Regions from separate parts of the Isoptericola sp. NPDC057391 genome, predicted to be linked through region 3. Evidence: predicted binding sites of a transcription regulator. Region 3 holds the regulator's gene; each other region holds the start of a gene.
What was found. The regulator LexA, encoded in region 3, represses DNA repair genes until DNA is damaged. The targets are predictions, from matches to a motif close to TCGAACANNTGTTCGA.

Region 1 (4,551 bases), on a different contig from region 3:
GAGCCGGTGTACGACCGGACCCTCGCCGTCGAGCGCGTCGCCGCCGCCGCGGAGGCCGCCGGCGACATGGTGCTCACCGCCCGCTGCGAGAACCACCTGTTCGGCCGCGACGACCTCGCCGACACGATCGCGCGGCTCCAGGCCTACCAGGAGGCCGGCGCCGACGTGCTGTACGCGCCGGGGCTGCGCGACGCCGCCGCGCTGGCGACGGTCTGCCGCGAGGTCGACCGGCCCGTCAACGCCCTGCTCGTCGCGGGCGGGCCCACGCCCGCCGAGCTGGCCGAGGCCGGCGTCGCGCGCATCTCCGTCGGCGGCACGTTCGCGTGGAACGCCCTGTCGGGGCTGGTCACCGCGGCGCAGGAGCTGCTCGCCGGCGACGTCGGGTTCCTCGACCGCACCGGGCCCGCGCGCGACGTGATGGGCCGGGCGTTCCGCGCCTGACGGCTCATGCGGACGCCGGCACCACGGCGGTGTGGACGCAGCGCCAGGCTGCGCCGCGCCGCACGAACGTGTCCACCGACCATTCCTCGTCGCGGAACGGCGTCCCCCGCCAGGTGCCCGCCGAGACCCCGCGGGCCAGCGCGACGGCGACGTCGCCGTGCACGCGCACCGACACCAGCTCGGCCGACAGCTCGGTGTGCACCAGCTCCCCCGAGGCCACGAGGTCGAGGAAGCCGGCACGCTCCTGCACCCCGCCGTCCGCGCCGACGAGGGTCCAGCCCGGGTCGACGAACCCGTCGATCGCCGCCGCGTCGTTGGCCACGATCGCCGCACCCCAGTCGCGCAGCAGCGCGGCGAACCCGCGCGCCTCCGTGCCGCCGTGCTCGTCCCCGCCCATCCGTGCCCTCCTCGTCGTCGGGCCCACCACCTGATCTTCGGTCAGGGCACGAGACGCTGGCTGATCACCGACTCGTCGGGTCCGTGCTGCACGCGCGCGAGCGCACCGTTCACCAGGGCGAGGTACGGCGGCACGTGCCCGCACTCGACGTCCGCGAGGAGCGGGATCCCGAGGTCGCCGAGCGCGTCGCGGACGGCGTCGTGCTGGCGGAGCCCGTCGGAGTCCGGGGCGTGCGTGCGGCTCACCAGCACCGCCCGCGCGGCGTCGAACCAGCCCGCGTGGCGCAGCGCCCACAGGGCCCGACCGACCTCGAAGGCGTCCCACTCCAGGACGTCGAGGTAGACGACCAGGCCCTCGGGCGCGTGCTCGGCGGCGAACCGGCACACGTCGCCGTACGGCGTGCCCGCGAGGAGCGAGACCGTCTCCAGGCACCCGCCGATCAGGCGGCCCTGGATGTCGACGGGCGCCTCCGCGTGCTCGCCGTCGAGCCGCAGCCAGGGGCCCTCCGCGTCCAGGCTCCAGGTGCTGGCCTCGGGGTGCCGCTCCCAGTCGTCCCAGCCGGACGAGCGGTGGCGCCGCGGCGAGCGCTGGGTCAGCTCCTGGCCCTGCTGCGCCGCCGAGGCGACCTCCCACCAGCCGAGCAGACCGTCGGGCACGTCGTAGGGGGTGTCCATGAGGTTCTGCCCGTGCAGCGTCGCGAGGCCGGTGCGCAGCGTGAGCGGCAGCAGCAGGGTGGACGTGTCCGAGTAGCCGACCAGCCACGTCGGGTCGGCGGCCAGCGCGTCCCAGTCGAGGCGGCCCAGCAGGTCGGTCGCCAGCTCCCCGCCCCACGGCGGCACGACCGCGCGCACCGCCGGGTCCGTGAGCATCGCCGTGAGCTCGGCCGCGCGCAGGTCGGCGGGGCCGCTGACCACGCCCGCGCCTGTCGGGGTCTCGCCCAGCCGCACGTCGTAGCCCTTCGCCCGCACCACGTCGGCCGCGTGGAGCAGCCGCCGCTGGAGCGGCGGCTCGACGCCCGCCGACGGCGCGGTGACGCCGATCGTGTCGCCTGGCCGGAGGGGGCGTGGGTAGCGGATCGTCATGGCGGGACTCTGCCCGACGCACGGGCCCACGGCAACGCGTTTCCGACCGTCGACGGGTTGTCCACAGGCGCGCATCGGCCCTGGTGGTGGGCGCGCGCAGGCGCTAGGATCGAACACGTGTTCGAGCACCCGCTCGGCAGCCCTCGACGGTGAGGAGGTGACACGGCCATGGCCGCTGCGACGCTCGAGGTCGCGCTCGACGACGACCTGCCGGTCGTCACCACGCCGTGGGACGACGCGCTCTCCCCCGTCGGCCCGACGACGGTGCACGACGTCTCGGCCGCGCTCGACGACCTGGAGCGGCTCCAGTCCCGCATCAACGCACTGGAGGGTGAGAAGCTCCTGGCCCTCGAGCGGGCCCGACGCGCAGCCATACGGTGCGAGCCCGACCTGCTGGCGGGCGAGCAGCTGCGGGTGCTGAACGCCGGCACCTCCCGGCAGCACGAGCTGGCCCGGCGCGCGTTCGTCGCAGACGTCGCGACCACGGTGCACGTGTCGGAAAGGCAGGCCGACCACCTCCTCGAGACGGCACGGACCTTGACCTCGTCGGGCTCCGCCACGCTCGCCGAGCTCTGCCACGGCCGGATCGGGGCCCGCCTCGCGACGGCGATGGCCGACGTGCTCGCCGACCTCCCGGACGCCCAGGCCAGGGCCGCGGTGCAGGCCGAGACGCTCCCCCGGGCCGCGACGGCGACGCCGGCCCAGTTCCGGTCCTTCCTCCGCCGCGCCCGCGACCGTGCCCACCCGGAACCCTTCACCCTCCGGCACGACAGGGCCGCGCGGCGACGGGCGGTGTTCGTCGACCCCGCCGCCGACGGCATGGCCTGGCTCAGCGCCCACCTGCCCGCGACCACCGCCCACGCCGCGCTCGACCGGCTGACCACCGCCGCCCGCACCGCCCGCGAGGCGGGGGACGCGCGCACGCTGTCCCAGCTCCGGGCCGACGCGTGCGCCGCTCTCCTGCTCGCCGGCGTCGAGCCCTCCTCCGACGTCCGCCCCGCCGCCGGTTCCGGCTCCGCGGCACGCTCCGTCCCCGGCGCCTCCGACCCCGGCGAAGCGGGGCCCGGCGCGGGCGAGTCGGCGGCAGGCCTGGTCCCGGACCTCGCCGACCATGCCCGCCGCATCGTCCCGCGCGTGCAGATCACCGTGCCGGTGATGGCGCTGCTCGGACGTTCCGACGACGCGGCCGAGCTGACCGGCCACGGCGCGATCGACCCCGGAGTCGCGGCGTTCCTCACGGCCGGGGCGCCGTCGCTGCGCCGGCTGCTGGTGGACCCGCTGTCCGGCGAGCTGCTGTCCACCGACCCCGGCACGTACACCGTGCCCGCGGCGCTGCGCACCTACCTCGAGGCCCGCGACGGCACCTGCCGCTTCCCCGGCTGCACCCGCCCGGCGCCCCGCTGCGACGTCGACCACACCGTCGCGTGGGCCGACGGCGGACGCACGACGGCGGACAACCTGGCCCACGTGTGCCGGCGCCATCACGTGCTGAAGCACGAGACGCGGTGGCAGGCGCGGCAGGAGCCCGACGGCACGCTCGTCTGGACGTCGCCCACCGGCCGGGTGTCCCGCGACCCCGTCGCCGACCCGGTCGACCTCACCGGTCGGGAGCTCGTCCCACCAGACCCTGTGGACACGGCGCCCGACCCAGAAGACCCGCCTTTCTGAACCGCACGGCGCGTCTGAACCGCACGGCGCGCACCCGTCGCCGACGAGGCGGTCGAGCTCCCGAGCCCGTCAGGAGGTCAGAGCATCCCGCGCTCGCGGGCGACGGCGGCAGCCTCGGTGCGCGACTGGGTGCCCAGCTTGGCGTTGATGTGCGCCAGGTGGGACTTGACGGTGGCGACGGACACGAAGAGCTCGCGCGCGATGGCGTCGTTGGACCGGCCGGCGGTGACGAGGCGCAGCACCTCGAGCTCGCGGGCGCTGAGGTTCTCGCCCGGCGAGCGCATGCGGCCGAGGAGCCGACGCTGCACGTCGGCGCCGAGGGTGACCTCGCCGGCCGCGGCGGACCGGATGGCACGGGCCAGCTCCTCGGTGGGCGCGTCCTTGAGTAGGTAGCCGGTGGCCCCGGCCTCGACGGCGGCGAGGATGTCGGCGTCGGTGCCGTAGGTGGTCACGACGAGCACCGGCGTCGCGTGCCGGTGCACCACCGTGCCGGTCGCCTCGGCGCCCCCGAGCCGCGGCCGCCCCCGGCCGGCGTCGCCGAACCGCAGGTCGAGCAGGACGACGTCGGCTCGGCCGCCGTCGTCGAGCCAGGCGAGGAGGCCCTCGGCGGTGCCGGCCTCGTGCACGACGCGCATGTCGGGCTGACCGTCCACCACGGCCCGCAGCCCGGCGCGCACCACGGGGTGGTCGTCGGCGAGCACGACGTCGATCATGGCTCCTCCACCGGCAGCGTGACCGCCAGGGCGGTGCCCGCCCCGGGCGAGGTCTCGAGCGCGACGGTGCCACCCAGCTCGTGCGCGCGCGACCGGACCGAGGGCAGCCCGAAGCCGCGCCCGGACACCCCCGCGGCGGCCGCGGCGGCCGCGGGGTCGAACCCCCGCCCGTCGTCGACGACGTCGAGGGTGACGGTGTCCCGCTCGTAGGTGAGCGTGAGCCGGGCCCGGGCGGCGCCCGAGTGCTGCA
Region 2 (4,551 bases), on a different contig from region 3:
ACGCCGGCGCCGAGGGCGAGGAACGGCAGGACGATCGTCAGGATCGTGAAGACCACGAGGGTGCGTACCGGACGCGACCGCTTCGTGCGTGAGTTCGCCAACTTCTGTCTCTTCCCGTCTGCGCGCCGCCGCGGGGCCGGCGCGTGATGGCGCCGGCCGGGATCCCCCCGACCGGCGCGTCGTCAGGCCGACGGGCGCGACCGCCCGCCGTCCCATGTCGCTGGTGCTGTCACTTCGGTGCTGTCACTTCGTGGTGCCGGCCTCGCCCTCGTCACGACGCTGCTGCTCCCGGTACTCCCGCTGCGCGGTGTCCAGGCTCGACAGGTCGTCGGGGACGTCGATGTGACCGTCGCCGGAGGTGATCGTACCGGTCGCGGTGGAGTCGGTTGTGACGTCGGTCTCGTCGGCCGCCTCGGCGGGCGCGGCGGGCTCCTCGACCGGCGTGTCGACGCGCTTGGCGATGGCCGCGCGCAGCCAGCGGGTCTGCGCGCCGCCGGGGGCCGTCTCGATGGTGACGGTGTCGGTCGCCTCGTCGATCTCCACGACCGTGCCGAAGAGGCCCGAACCGGTCATGACCTCCTGGCCCGGCGCGAGCTGCGACCGGAACTCGGCCTGCTGCTTCTGCTGCTTGCGCGTCCGCTGGCTCATGAAGAACATGAGGCCGGCGAGGACCACGAAGAGGATGATGAGTTCCACGGAGCGTCCTTGTCTGTCGCTGCCCGACGGTCGTGACCGACCGGGCGTCGGGGGCGCAGGGTCCTGCGCACACGGGCCCCAACGAGCACGGCACCCGTCGAGTTCCGGCCCCGGGCCGTCGGCGGCCGGGGGCGTCCCCAGTCTACTGGGGCGCCCCGCCGTCACCGCCGCCGGCGCCGGACCCGTCGAACAGCGTCCCCCCGAGCGGGGCGCCCCACGCCCCGGGCGGCGGCTCGAGCCCGAGGTGCTCCCAGGCGGCCTGCGTCGCGACGCGCCCGCGCGGCGTGCGGCCCAGGAGCCCCTCGCGCACGAGGTAGGGCTCGGCCACCGTCTCCACGGTGTCGGGCTCCTCCCCGACGGTCATCGCGAGGGTGCCCAGCCCCACGGGGCCGCCGCCGAACCGGCGGCAGACGGCGTCGAGGACGGCGCGGTCCAGGCGGTCCAGCCCGATGGGGTCGACCTCGTAGACCTCCAGCGCCGCCCGGGCGGCCCGCAGGTCGAGGCTGCCGTCCCCGCGCACCTGCGCCCAGTCGCGCACGCGGCGCAGCAGGCGGTTCGCGATGCGGGGCGTGCCGCGCGACCGCCCGGCGATCTCGTGCGCGGCCGCGTGCTGGATGGCGACGCCCAGCAGCCCGGCGGACCGGGTGATGACCCGCTCCAGCTCGTGGGCGTCGTAGAAGTCGAGGTGGCCGGTGAACCCGAACCGGTCGCGCAGCGGCGCGGGCAGCAGGCCCGACCGCGTCGTCGCGCCGACGACGGTGAACGGCGGCAGCGCCAGCGGGATCGCACTCGCGCCCGCCCCCTTGCCGACGACGACGTCGACGCGGAAGTCCTCCATCGCGACGTAGAGCAGCTCCTCGGCGGGGCGCGCCAGGCGGTGGATCTCGTCGATGAAGAGCACCTCGCCCTCCTCGAGCGAGGACAGCACCGCCGCGAGATCGCCCGCGTGCTGGATCGCCGGGCCGCTCGTGACCCGCAGCGACGTGCCCAGCTCTGCCGCGATGATCATCGCCAGCGTCGTCTTGCCGAGCCCGGGCGGCCCCGACAGGAGCACGTGGTCGGGCGACGCGTCCCGTGCCAGCGCGGCCTGGAGCACCAGGGAGAGCTGGTCGCGCACCACGCGCTGCCCGACGAACTCGTCCAGCTTCTTGGGGCGCAGCGCCGCCTCGGCCGCGCGCTCGACGTCGTCGGCCGAGGAGGTGACGAGCCGCTCCCCGCCGTACTCCGGCTCCAGCGGCTCAGCCACGCCGTCCGCCCAGGGAGCGCAGGGCCGCGCGCAGCGTGGCCGCGACATCGATAGGGCCGTTGACGTGCCCGTCGTCGCCGGCGTCCGCGAGGACGCGGTCGACGGTGTCCTGGGCGACCTTGGCCGCCCAGCCCAGGCCGACCAGCGCCTCGACCACCTGGTCGCGCGCCGGGTCTCCCGCCGCGACCGGGGGTGCGTCCGGCACGGCCGCGCCGCCGGCGTCGGGGGACGGCGCGCCCAGCTTGCCGGACAGCTCGAGCACGAGGCGCTGGGCGCTCTTGGGCCCGACGCCGGGGATGCGGCGCAGCGCCGCGAGGTCCTCGGACGCGACGGCGCGACGCAGCGCGTCGGGGGTCAGCACGGCGAGCATGGCGAGCGCGATGCGCGGGCCGACGCCCGAGACCGACTGCGCGGTCTCGAACACCTCGCGCTCGTCCGCCTCGGCGAACCCGAACACCGTCATCGAGTCCTCGCGGACGACGAGCGTGGTGTGCAGCTGCGCCCGCTCCCCGACCCGCAGGCCCGCCAGCGTGCCCGGGGTGGCGTGCACGAGGTACCCGACCCCGCCGACGTCGAGCACGGCCCGCTCCAGCGTCACGTGCGTGACCGTGCCGGTCAGGGAGGCGATCACCCGTGGTCCTTCCGTCGAACCCTCGAACACCCGTACGAGGCGTCACTGTAACAACCGGCGCCGACGCCGGGGCGGCGACACACGCCGCCGGGGACCGGCCGGTGCACGCTCAGCGGCGGGCGCGGGAGGGCGCGCCACGGTGCGAGCTCGTCCGCGCGGTGCGCTCGGCCGCGGCCCAGGCGCGCTGGGCCGGGGTGAGCTCGTTCCGCTCGCCGCCCTGGAGCGCGCCCGACGGCCGCCACAGGTGGGTGACGGCGAGGGCGAGCGCGTCGGCGGCGTCGGCAGGACGCGGCAGCTCGGCCAGCCCGAGGATGCGCGCGATCATGCGCTGCACCTGCTCCTTGTCGGCGCGACCGGACCCTGTGACGGCGGCCTTGACCTCGCTCGGCGTGTGCATCGCGACCGGGACCCCGCGCCGGGCGGCCGCGACCATCGCGAGGCCCGCGACCTGGGCGGTGCCCATCACGGTGCCGCGGTTGTTCTGGGCGAAGACGCGCTCCACGGCGACGACGTCGGGCACCGTGCGCTCGAGCCACTCCTCGAGCCCTTCGGCGACGCGCAGCAGCCGGAGGTCGACGCTCAGCTCGGGCTCGCTGCGCACGACCCCGACGTCGACCATGCGGGCCTTGCGACCCGGCAACGAGTCGACGACGCCGACACCGCACCGGGTCAGCCCCGGGTCCACCCCCAGCACGCGCACGTCGTCACCCTCTCACGCACCCGGCCGAGGTAGTCCGAGATTCGCCGAGGTAGTCCAGATCCCCGCGAGGCAGTTCGACAGACCACGAGGTAGTTCAGCAGGTCGCGAGGTAGTCCGAGGCTGGCGCAGAGAACTACCTCGCGCTCGCCTCGACTACCTCGCGGTGATCTGAACTACCTCGCGGAAAGGGACGGTCGGAGAGATCAGTCCTCGTCGAGGGCGGCCATGACCTCGTCGGAGGCGTCGAAGTTCGCGTAGACGTTCTGCACGTCGTCGCTGTCCTCGAGCGCGTCGATGAGACGCATGATCTTGCGCGCGCCCTCGACGTCGACCTCGACCTCCATGGACGGGTGCCAGATGGAGTCGGCCGAGTCGTACTCGATGCCGGCCTCCTGGATGGCGGTGCGCACGGCGACCAGGTCGGTGGCCTCCGAGAGGACCTCGATGACGTCGCCCTCGTCGCTGACCTCCTCGGCGCCCGCGTCGAGCGCGGCCAGCATGACGTCGTCCTCGGTGACGCCCTCGGCCTTCGGCACCACGACGAGGCCCTTGCGCGAGAACAGGTAGGACACCGAGCCCGGGTCGGCCAGGTTGCCGCCGTTGCGCGAGAACGCGAGGCGCACCTCGGAGGCGGCGCGGTTCTTGTTGTCCGTGAGGCACTCGACGAGGACGGCGATGCCGTTCGCGCCGTAGCCCTCGTACATGATCGTCTGGTAGTCGACGGCGTCGGCGCCCTCGCCGGAGCCGCGCTTGACGGCGCGGTCGATGTTGTCGTTCGGGACCGACGACTTCTTCGCCTTCTGGATGGCGTCGAACAGCGTCGGGTTACCGGCCGGGTCCCCGCCGCCCGTGCGCGCGGCGACCTCGATGTTCTTGATCAGCTTCGCGAAAAGCTTGCCGCGCTTGGCGTCGATCGCCGCCTTCTTGTGCTTGGTCGTGGCCCACTTGGAGTGACCTGACATGCGCTCCCTAACTCCTTCGCGATGCTTGGACGAGCCGGACGAACAACCCGTGCACACGCGCGTCCCCCGTGATCTCCGGGTGGAACGCGGTGGCGAGCAGCCGTCCCTGACGTGCTGCGACGATCTTACCGGCGGCGGGCCCCACCGCGGAGCCGTCCGCCCAGCGGTCCGGGATGCGGGCGAGCACCTCGACGTCCGGGCCCGCCTCCTCGACCCACGGCGCGCGGATGAACGCGGTGCGCACCGGTCGGCCGCCCGGCGCGTCCGAGACGCCCGCGACCTGCAGGTCCGCCTCGAACGAGTCGACCTGACGACC
Region 3 (4,551 bases):
ACCGTGGATCTCTCCCTCACGGTGGTGGAGCACGCCGCGCGACTCGCGCGGCGGCACGGCGGCACCGAGACCGAGGCGCTCGACGCCGCGTCGCAGCGACTGGGCAGCCTGCTCGCCACGGCGCCCGCGGAGCGGTTCCCGCTCGGCCTCCCCGACGACCTGCGCACCGCGGTGGGCGCCGTGCGCGACGCCGCCCGCGAGCTTCTCACCCGGCTCAAGCCCCAGGGGCCGGGCAAGGGGCAGGAGGCGCCGGACGCCGGCATGAAGATGGCGCAGTCCGCCGTCCTGCAGCTCTTCGAGGTCGCGGAGCGGATGGCGGCCGAGGACACGACGGCGGACGTGCTGTGGTGCTCACGCCCGCCGGAGAACGCGCCGTGGGCGGGCGACGGCGTCACCCGCCTGCACGCCGCTCCGCTGGCGGTGGCCGGGCTGATCCGGACGCACCTGCTGGGCGAGGCGACGGGCGTCTTCACCTCGGCGACGCTCACGCTCGGCGGCACGTTCGACCCGGTGGCGCGGTCGCTCGGCCTTACCGGCTCGGGAGGGTCCCACGAGACCGCGGACTGGGCGGGGCTCGACGTCGGCAGCCCGTTCGACTACCCGCGCCAGGGGATCCTGTACGTCGCACGGCACCTGCCCGCGCCCGGACGGGAGCCGACGACCGACGCCCAGCTGGACGAGATCGCCGGGCTGATCGAGGCCGCCGGGGGCCGGACGCTCGGGCTGTTCTCCTCCCGCCGGGCGGCGCAGGCCGCGGCGGAAGCGATGCGCGAGCGACTGGACGTGCCCGTGCTGTGCCAGGGCGACGACCAGCTCCCGACCCTCGTGCAGGCGTTCGCCGACGACCCGGCGACCTGCCTGTTCGGCACGCTCTCCCTGTGGCAGGGCGTCGACGTGCCGGGGCCGAGCTGCCAGCTGGTGCTCGTGGACCGGATCCCGTTCCCGCGCCCGGACGACCCGGTGAAGGCGGCGCGGGCCCGGTCGGTGGAGCAGGCGGGCGGCAACGGGTTCATGCAGGTCTCGGCCACGCACGCCGCGCTGCTCCTCGCGCAGGGCGCCGGCCGGCTGGTGCGCACGGGTGACGACCGCGGGGTCGTGGCCGTCCTCGACCCCCGCCTGGCGACCGCCCGCTACGGGTCGTTCCTCACCCGGTCCATGCCCGACTTCTGGCCGACCACGGACGGCGAGCTCGTCCGCGCTGCGCTGCGGCGCCTCGACACCTAGCGTGGGGCCGTGGACGAGACACGCAGGACGACCAAGCTCGCGATCGTCGGAGCGGGCGCGGTGGGTTCCACCCTCGCGTACGCGGCGCTGGCCCGGGGCGCGGCCCGGTCCGTCGCCCTCCTGGACGTCAACCGCGCGAAGGTCGAGGCCGAGGTGCTCGACCTGCGCCACGGGGGCATGTTCATCCCGCAGGCCGAGATCGACGGCTCGGACGACGTGGAGGTCTGCCGTGGCGCCGATATCGTCGCGGTGACGGCGGGGGCCAAGCAGAAGCCCGGGCAGAGCCGCCTCGACCTGGCCGAGGCGACGGTCGGCCTCACGCGGTCCATCCTGCCGGGCCTGCTCGAGGTCGCCCCGGACGCGGTGTTCCTCATGGTCACCAACCCGGTCGACGTCGTCACGTACGCCGCACAGGAGATCAGCGGCCTGCCGCGGGGCCGGGTGTTCGGCAGCGGGACCGTGCTCGACTCGTCCCGGCTGCGCGACGCGCTGGCCCGCCACTGCGGGGTGGCGGTCGGGAACGTCCACGCGAACATCGCGGGCGAGCACGGCGACTCGGAGATCGTGCTGTGGAGCTCGGCCACGATCGCCGGCGTGCCCCTCCTGGACTGGCGCCCCTTCCGCGGGCGCCCGCCCCTCGACGAGCCGGCCCGGCGGCGCATCGCCACCGACGTCGTCGAGTCCGCCTACCGCGTCATCGCCGGCAAGGGGGCGACCAACTACGCCGTCGGCCTGGCGGCGACGCGGATCATCGAGGCCGTCCTCAACGACGAGCACCGCGTGATGAACGTGTCCTCCCGCCTCGACGACTTCTACGGGATCAGCGACGTGTGCCTGTCGGTGCCGTCGCTCGTCGGCCGACGCGGCGTGGCGGAGACGATCGACACCCCGTTGTCGAACGACGAGGTCGCCGGGCTCCGGGCGTCGGCCGAGAGCATGCGCGCGGTGCAGCGCCGCCTCGGACTCTGACGTCCCCGCTTCCGACGACTCTGCCCCCGACGCCTCTGCTCAGAGGCTCCGCAGCACCGCGACGACCCGGCCGAGCACCTGCGCCTCGTCGCCCGGGATGGGGGAGTAGGCGGCGTTCTGCGGCAGCAGCCAGATGTGCCCGTCGGCCTGCTTGAACGTCTTCACCGTCGCCTCGCCGTCGATCATCGCGGCGACGACCTCGCCGTTCTCGGCGACGGGCTGGCTGCGCACGACCACCCAGTCGCCGTCGCAGATGGCGGCGTCGACCATCGAGTCGCCCGCGACCTTGAGCAGGAACAGGTCCCGGTCGCCCACGACCTGGCGCGGGAGGGGGAAGACGTCCTCGACGACCTGCTCGGCGAGGATGGGGCCGCCGGCGGCGATCCGGCCGACCAGCGGGACGTACGACGGAGCCTGGGCCGGCTGCGCGTCGGACGCGGCGAGCGACCCCGCCACGTACCCGGGCGCGGCGTCGCCGTCGGCCGCCGTGTCGGTGGCGGGCGCCTCGGGGTCGACGACCTCGATCGCACGCGGCCGGTTGGGGTCGCGGCGCAGGTAGCCCTTGCGCTCGAGGGTGGTGAGCTGGTGCTTGACCGAGGAAGGGCTCGCCAGCCCGACGGCCTCGCCGATCTCCCGCATGGTCGGCGGGTACCCGCGCGCCTCGACGGAGGTGCGGATGGTCTCGAGCACGCGCCGCTGTCGCGGCGTGAGGCGGTCGGACGTCGGCGAGAGCTCGCTCACCGACGCCAGCGCGGTCGTGGAGGACCCTGCCGCCACCGTCGGCGCGGCCGGGTTCTCGGAGGTCTCGTCCTGGGCAGCCCATGACGTCGCCGTCGTCGTGGACGCCGGGGCCTGGTCCCGTCCGCTGGTCATCGCGTTCTCCGTCCTGCAGGGCGCGGCCCGTGGGCGGGCCGATGAAATCCGACAAACCTGCCATCGCGCTGTCGGCCACTCTAAGCCAGTTTCGGCCCGACATCAAACATCTGTTCGATCCGGTCTCGACCGTGTCGCCCCGACGTGGTACACCTAGTACAGCAGTTCGACGTACAGGTGTTCGACGAACGGGTGTTCGACGGAACGGCGCCACGTGGACGGAGGCAGGACGATGCAGAACGCGCGCAGCACCAGCGACGCTCCCGGGTTCCTCGGGCTCGGTGGGCTCCGGCTCACCCGCAGGGGCCGGGTGGTGGTGGCGGCTCTCGTGCTCCTGGTGCTCGTCGGCGCGGGGCTGGTCGGCCAGCGCGCCGTGGCCGAGTCGCCGGGCGCGGGGGTCGAGGTCCGGCTGCAGACGGTGGCGCCCGGCGACACGCTCTGGCAGTACGCGCAGCAGGTGCGCGACACGGGCGAGGACCTGCGCGACGTCGTGGCCGACCTCCGCGACCTCAACGGGCTGACGTCGGCGGAGCTCCAGACCGGACAGGTGGTGGTGCTCCCGCTGGACTGACGGCACGCGCCGCCGGGATCCTGCTTGCGCGGACGGTCGCCCGCCGCTTACCTTGTCGGGCAGCCGGGCGCCGGTCCGGAGCCGAGCGCAGGAGACCAGCGATGCACTGCCCGTTCTGCCGCCACGCGGACTCACGAGTCGTCGACTCGCGCACCTCCGACGACGGCGCGTCCATCCGTCGCCGGCGGCAGTGCCCTGCGTGTCAGCGCCGGTTCACCACCATCGAGACGGCGAGCCTCTCGGTGGCCAAGCGCTCCGGCGTGACCGAGCCGTTCAGCCGCGACAAGGTCGTGGCGGGCGTGCGCAAGGCGTGCCAGGGCCGGCCCGTGAGCTCCGACGACCTCGCGGTCCTCGCGCAGAAGGTCGAGGAGACCCTGCGGGCGTCGGGCAGGCCCGAGATCGAGGCCAACGAGGTCGGGCTGGCGATCCTCGGACCGCTGCGCGAGCTGGACGAGGTCGCCTACCTGCGCTTCGCGAGCGTCTACCAGTCGTTCGAGTCCCTCGAGGACTTCGAGTCGGCGATCACGTCGCTGCGGGCGGAGCGCGACGAGCGCGCGACCGCCGGACAGGGCACGACGGCCTGACGCCCCGACGCCGCCCGGTCCGGGCGAAATGCCCTGGCGCCGGGTAGCCGCCCGGGGCATGCTGGACGGCACCAGGTGCCGCGCGCCGCGTGAGCACACCCACCCCGACCGACGAGGTGACCGCGATGACGACGGACGACTCCAGGGCGAAGCCCAGCGAGGACACGAAGGCGCGCTTCCGGGAGGCGCTGGAGAAGAAGAACGCCGCCAGCCACCCGACCGCCGGGAAGGACGGCAACACCGGCCAGGTGCACGGCTCCGAGACGTCCGGCCCGGTGCAGAAGATGTTCCGTCGCAAGTCGGGCTGAGCGACCGACGGAAGCGCGAAGG
Region 4 (4,551 bases), on a different contig from region 3:
TGTTCCCCTGGAGGCCCCCGTGCCCACCGTGTCCGCCCACGTCGCCCGCACCCTCGCCCAGCACATCGACCACGTGTTCGGCGTCATGGGCAACGGCAACGCCTGGTTCCTCGACGACGTCGAGCGCACCACCCCCGCCCGGTTCACCGCCGTCCGCCACGAGGCCGGCGGCGTCGTGGCCGCCGACGCCTACTTCCGCGCGTCCGGCCGCATCGCCGCCGCGACCGTCACCTACGGCGCGGGCTTCACCAACACCCTCACCGCGCTGGCCGAGGCCGCGCAGGCCCGCGTGCCGCTCGTGCTGCTCGCGGGCGACGAGCCGACGTCGGGCCCGCGCCCCTGGGACGTGGACCAGATCGCGCTCGCCGCCGCCGTCGGCGCACGCACCTATACCGTCGGGCGCGCGGACGCCGCCGCGACCACCGTGATCGCGATCGAGCACTCCCTCACCTACCGCGTGCCCGTCGTGCTGGCGATCCCCTACGACGTCGCCGCGCTCGAGGCCGGCCCGGTCCCCGAGGCCCCCGAGCCCGCCCTCCCCGGCCCGCTCGCGCCCGCCGGGCCGTTCGACGCCGCCGCGATCACCGAACTCGCGCGCGCCCTTGCCCAGGCCGAGCGGCCGCTGCTGCTCGCGGGCCGCGGCGCCTGGCTGGCCGGCGCGGGCGAGGCGCTGGGCGAGCTCGCCGCCGCGACCGGCGCCCTGACGGCGACGACGGCGCTCGGCCGCGGCGTCTTCCCCGACGGCCGGTACGACCTCGGCGTCGCCGGCGGGTTCGGCGCGGACGGTGCGATGGCGCTGGTGCGCGAGGCGGACGTCGCCGTCGTCGTGGGCGCGTCGCTCAACCAGTTCACGATGCGGTTCGGCGAGCTCTTCTCCCCCGGCACCCGCGTGGTCCAGGTGGACGTCGCCCAGGCCGCGACGCACCGCCACGTCGGCTCGTTCGTCCGCGGCGACGCCACGCTCGTGACCCGCGCGCTGCTCGACGAGCTGCGCGCCCTCGGCGCCGCGCCGTCGGGCTGGCGCGACTCCGTGGGCGTCGCCGCCGCCCGCACCTACGACACCGGCCCCGCGGACGGCCTCGCCGCCGACGGGCGTCTCGACCCCCGCGGCGTCGCGAGCCGCATCGGCGCGCTGCTGCCCGCCGACCGGGTGGTCGTGTCCGACGGCGGCCACTTCATCGGTTGGGCCAACATGTACTGGCCCGTGGCCTCGCCCGACCGGATGATGATGGTCGGCACCGCCTACCAGTCCATCGGCCTCGGCTTCCCCAGCGTCGCCGGCGCGGCCGCCGCCCAGCCCGACGCCACCGTGGTCCTCACGACCGGCGACGGCGGCGGGCTCATGGCCCTGGCCGACCTCGAGACGGCGGTGCGCACCGCCGGCGGCCGCGGCGTCGCCGTCGTGTGGAACGACGCCGTCTACGGCGCCGAGGTGCACGTCTACGGGCGCCAGGGCCTCGCCGAGGAGCCCATGCGCATCCCCGAGACCGACTTCGCCGCCCTCGCCGCCGCCGTCGGCGCCGAGGGCGTCGTCGTGCGATCCCTGGACGACCTCGACCGCCTCGGGTCGTGGGCCGCCGAGCCCGTCGACCAGCGCCGGTTCCTCATGCTCGACTGCCGGGTGTCGCCCACGGTCGTCGCCCCGTACCAGGAGGAGATCCTGCGGGTGAACCGGACCCGCTGAAAGGACGTGCCCGGCGCCACCGCCGTCGCTAGCGTGCGGCCATGGCGACGATGCGGATCGAGCTGCGCGCCGCGGACCGGGCCGAGGCCCGGCGGATCGTGCACGCCTACGGCGACGGCGGCCGGCACCGGCCCAGCGACGACGCCGTGCTGGCCGAGGTCGAGCGGCACGGGCGCACGGCAGCGGGCCTCCCCGAGTGCGTGGGGATGACGAACGGCCAGCCGGTGTACCTCAAGTCCGACGTCGAGGTGTATCCCGAGGTCTGACCGCCGGGACGCCGGCCGCGAGCCGGCCACAGAGTCCTCCACAGGGTTTCCCCCAGATCGAACGTCTGTTCGACTCTTTGTCGGTGGCGGCTGGTTGGCTTGGTCCATGACGACGCGCCAGGGCACCGCCGCCTCGCGGCTGGATGCTGCGTTGGATGCTGCCGGGGATGCGCAGGTCGCGGTGAACGTGGCGGCGGGGCGTCGTACGGTCGCGCTGGCTGAGGCGCTCGCGGCGGTGACGGCGGCCCCGGAGGCGATGCTCGACGTCGCGGTGGAGCGTGTCGGGCCGGCGACGGCTGATCGCCGCGGTTCGGTGGCGCACCGGGCGTTGGTGGCGGAGGTGGCGTGCGCGCTCGGGGTGAGCGAGCACGTCGCGCAGGGGTGGCTCGCGGACGCGGACGTCCTGGCCACGCAGGCGACCGCCACGTTGGACGCCCTGTGCGCGGGGGTGATCTCGTACCAGCACGCGACCAAGCTGGCTGACGCGGTCGCGGACCTGCCCGGCTCGGTCGCGGCGCAGGTCGAACAGGCGGTGCTGGGCCGGGCATCCGGCCTGACGGCGGCGCGGTTCGGTGTCCTGGCCCGCGCGGCCCGGGACCGGCTGCACCCCGTGCCGGCGGAGGTCCGGCGTGAGGCCGCGCAGCTGCGGGCGGACGTGTGGGTCGACGACGGCGCCAACGGGATGTCCTGGCTGACCGCGCACTTGCCTACCCCGGTCGCGCGTGCGGTGCACGACCGCCTGACCCGCACCGCCACGAGAGCAAAGGCGTCCGGGGATCCGCGCGGGATCGGGCAGCTGCGCGCCGCCGCCGCCCTGACCGCGCTCCTGCTCGACGACGCCAGCCCTCCGCACGCCACGACCGCCGCGCCCGGCCGGGCACCCGATCCTCAGGCGATGCCAGGCAGCACCCCGCCCGACGCGCTCCCACCCGATCCGCTGCCGGACCCGCTGGCCACGCTGGCACGCAACATCCGGCCGGTGGTGCACGTGACCGTCCCGGTCACCACGCTCACCGGTCACGGTGAGAGTTCCGGGCTGCTGGACGGCAGCATCCCGATCGACGCGGAGACAGCCCGCCACCTGGTCGCGCGCGCCCCGACGCTGCGGCGCGTGCTGACCGACCCTGTCACCGGGGCGTTGCTCACCGTGGACCGGCGCAGCTACGTCGTGCCCGCGGACCTGCGCGCGTTCCTGACCCAGCGCGACCTGACCTGCCGGTTCCCCGGCTGCCGCGTGCCCGCACGCCGCTGCGACGTCGACCACACCACGGCCTGGGCCGAGGGCGGGGCCACCGACGGGGGCAACCTGGCCCACCTGTGCCGCAAGCACCACACCCTGAAGCACGAGTCGCGCTGGCAGGTCGAACAGCTCGACCACGGCGTCCTCGCCTGGACCTCGCCCCGCGGCCGCACCTACCTCACCAGCCCCGGCACCGCCGACCACGCCATGGACCGCCTCGACGAGTGGGCCACCGAGGCCACGCGTGTCCGCGAGCCGCGGCCTGAACCTCTCACCGGCGCACCGCCCCGCGAGCACGACCGGGGCGCGGCGTCGTCGGCCCCAGCCATGAGCGACGACGGCGACCCTCCGTTCTGAGCCGACGAGCGTCGTTGCGAGGAAGCTCCGCTCCTCCTAGCGTCAAGAGTGGAACACCGAAAGCTCTCGCCCAGCGGGGGCCGTCGCGCGTCGCCAGACCGCTCCGTCGTCAGGCCCCCGGAACGCCGCCACCAGCGGCGGCACCCACCCCGGGCCGACCGGACAGGAGGGGCGTGATGATGAACACCGCCGTCGTCGACGCGCGGATCGAGAGAATCCTCGACGCCGCGGGCCGCGCTCCCAGCGTCCACAACACCCAGCCGTGGCATGTGGACGTCCGGGGCAACCGCCTCCGGGTCCGGGCCGACCCGTCGCGACAGCTGCACCACGCCGACCCGCACGGCCGGGAGATGTACCTCAGCTGCGGCGCCTTCCTCTTCAACGCGGTGACGGCCGCGCGACGCGAGTCCCTGACGGCCCGCACGTCGTCCTGCCCGACCCGGAGGACCAGCGCCTCGTCGCCGAGCTCGAGCTGTCCGCCGGGGCGAGCCCGACGACTGACGAGCTCGGCCTGTCGGTGGCGATCCAGCGCCGCGCGACGTCCCGCGTGCCGTTCGACGACCGGCCTGTCGCTCCCGACGTCCTGCGGGCGATCCGCGCGGCCGCCCGCACCGAGGGCGGCGAGCTGCGGTTCGTCCACCCGTCCGACCCCGCACGGGCGGAGGTCCTCGAGCTCGTCCGGCGCGCCGAGCGGCAGGCAGGCGCAGATGCCGGGCTGCGCGCCGAGGAGGCGGCCTGGACAGCCGCCGACGGCGCCCGGCGGGACGGCATCCCGTACGAGCTGTTGGGGCCCGCCCCCGCCGACGACCGCGCGCCGGTGCGGCGGTTCCGCCACAGCACGGGCCACGCCCGGTTCGAGCAGCGCTCCACGATGGCGGTGCTCACGACGCCCGGGGACACCGTCCGGGACTGGATCGGCGCGGGGCTCGCGCTGGAGCACCTGCTGCTCGTCGCGACCGGGTACTTCGTCCACGCGTCGTTCGCGACGACGGCGCTGGAGAACC

Region 1: the regulator LexA is predicted to act here: its motif matches at 2,030-2,045, upstream of ACFUVW_RS03740 (DUF222 domain-containing protein).
Region 2: the regulator LexA is predicted to act here: its motif matches at 2,596-2,611, upstream of ruvA (Holliday junction branch migration protein RuvA).
Region 4: the regulator LexA is predicted to act here: its motif matches at 2,008-2,023, upstream of ACFUVW_RS00820 (DUF222 domain-containing protein).

Annotation. Positions count from the first base shown of each region.
Region 1 covers NZ_JBHVBO010000014.1:14,055-18,605, forward strand. Annotated here, with positions in the region: gene ACFUVW_RS03725 (isocitrate lyase/phosphoenolpyruvate mutase family protein) at 1-441, shown strand, start outside; gene ACFUVW_RS03730 (nuclear transport factor 2 family protein) at 446-838, opposite strand; gene ACFUVW_RS03735 (S66 peptidase family protein) at 880-1,920, opposite strand; gene ACFUVW_RS03740 (DUF222 domain-containing protein) at 2,089-3,588, shown strand; gene ACFUVW_RS03745 (LuxR C-terminal-related transcriptional regulator) at 3,666-4,301, opposite strand; gene ACFUVW_RS03750 (sensor histidine kinase) at 4,298-4,551, opposite strand, start outside.
Region 2 covers NZ_JBHVBO010000021.1:32,117-36,667, forward strand. Annotated here, with positions in the region: gene secD (protein translocase subunit SecD) at 1-56, opposite strand, end outside; gene yajC (preprotein translocase subunit YajC) at 244-696, opposite strand; gene ruvB (Holliday junction branch migration DNA helicase RuvB) at 839-1,990, opposite strand; gene ruvA (Holliday junction branch migration protein RuvA) at 1,935-2,573, opposite strand; gene ruvC (crossover junction endodeoxyribonuclease RuvC) at 2,683-3,273, opposite strand; gene ACFUVW_RS05230 (YebC/PmpR family DNA-binding transcriptional regulator) at 3,477-4,235, opposite strand; gene pdxT (pyridoxal 5'-phosphate synthase glutaminase subunit PdxT) at 4,243-4,551, opposite strand, start outside.
Region 3 covers NZ_JBHVBO010000106.1:15-4,565, reverse strand. Annotated here, with positions in the region: gene ACFUVW_RS13595 (ATP-dependent DNA helicase) at 1-1,224, shown strand, start outside; gene ACFUVW_RS13590 (L-lactate dehydrogenase) at 1,234-2,193, shown strand; gene lexA (transcriptional repressor LexA) at 2,233-3,066, opposite strand; gene ACFUVW_RS13580 (LysM peptidoglycan-binding domain-containing protein) at 3,299-3,637, shown strand; gene nrdR (transcriptional regulator NrdR) at 3,739-4,221, shown strand; gene ACFUVW_RS13570 (DUF5302 domain-containing protein) at 4,311-4,529, shown strand.
Region 4 covers NZ_JBHVBO010000003.1:23,352-27,902, reverse strand. Annotated here, with positions in the region: gene ACFUVW_RS00830 (thiamine pyrophosphate-binding protein) at 20-1,684, shown strand; gene ACFUVW_RS00825 (hypothetical protein) at 1,726-1,950, shown strand; gene ACFUVW_RS00820 (DUF222 domain-containing protein) at 2,057-3,547, shown strand; gene ACFUVW_RS00815 (nitroreductase family protein) at 4,065-4,551, shown strand, end outside.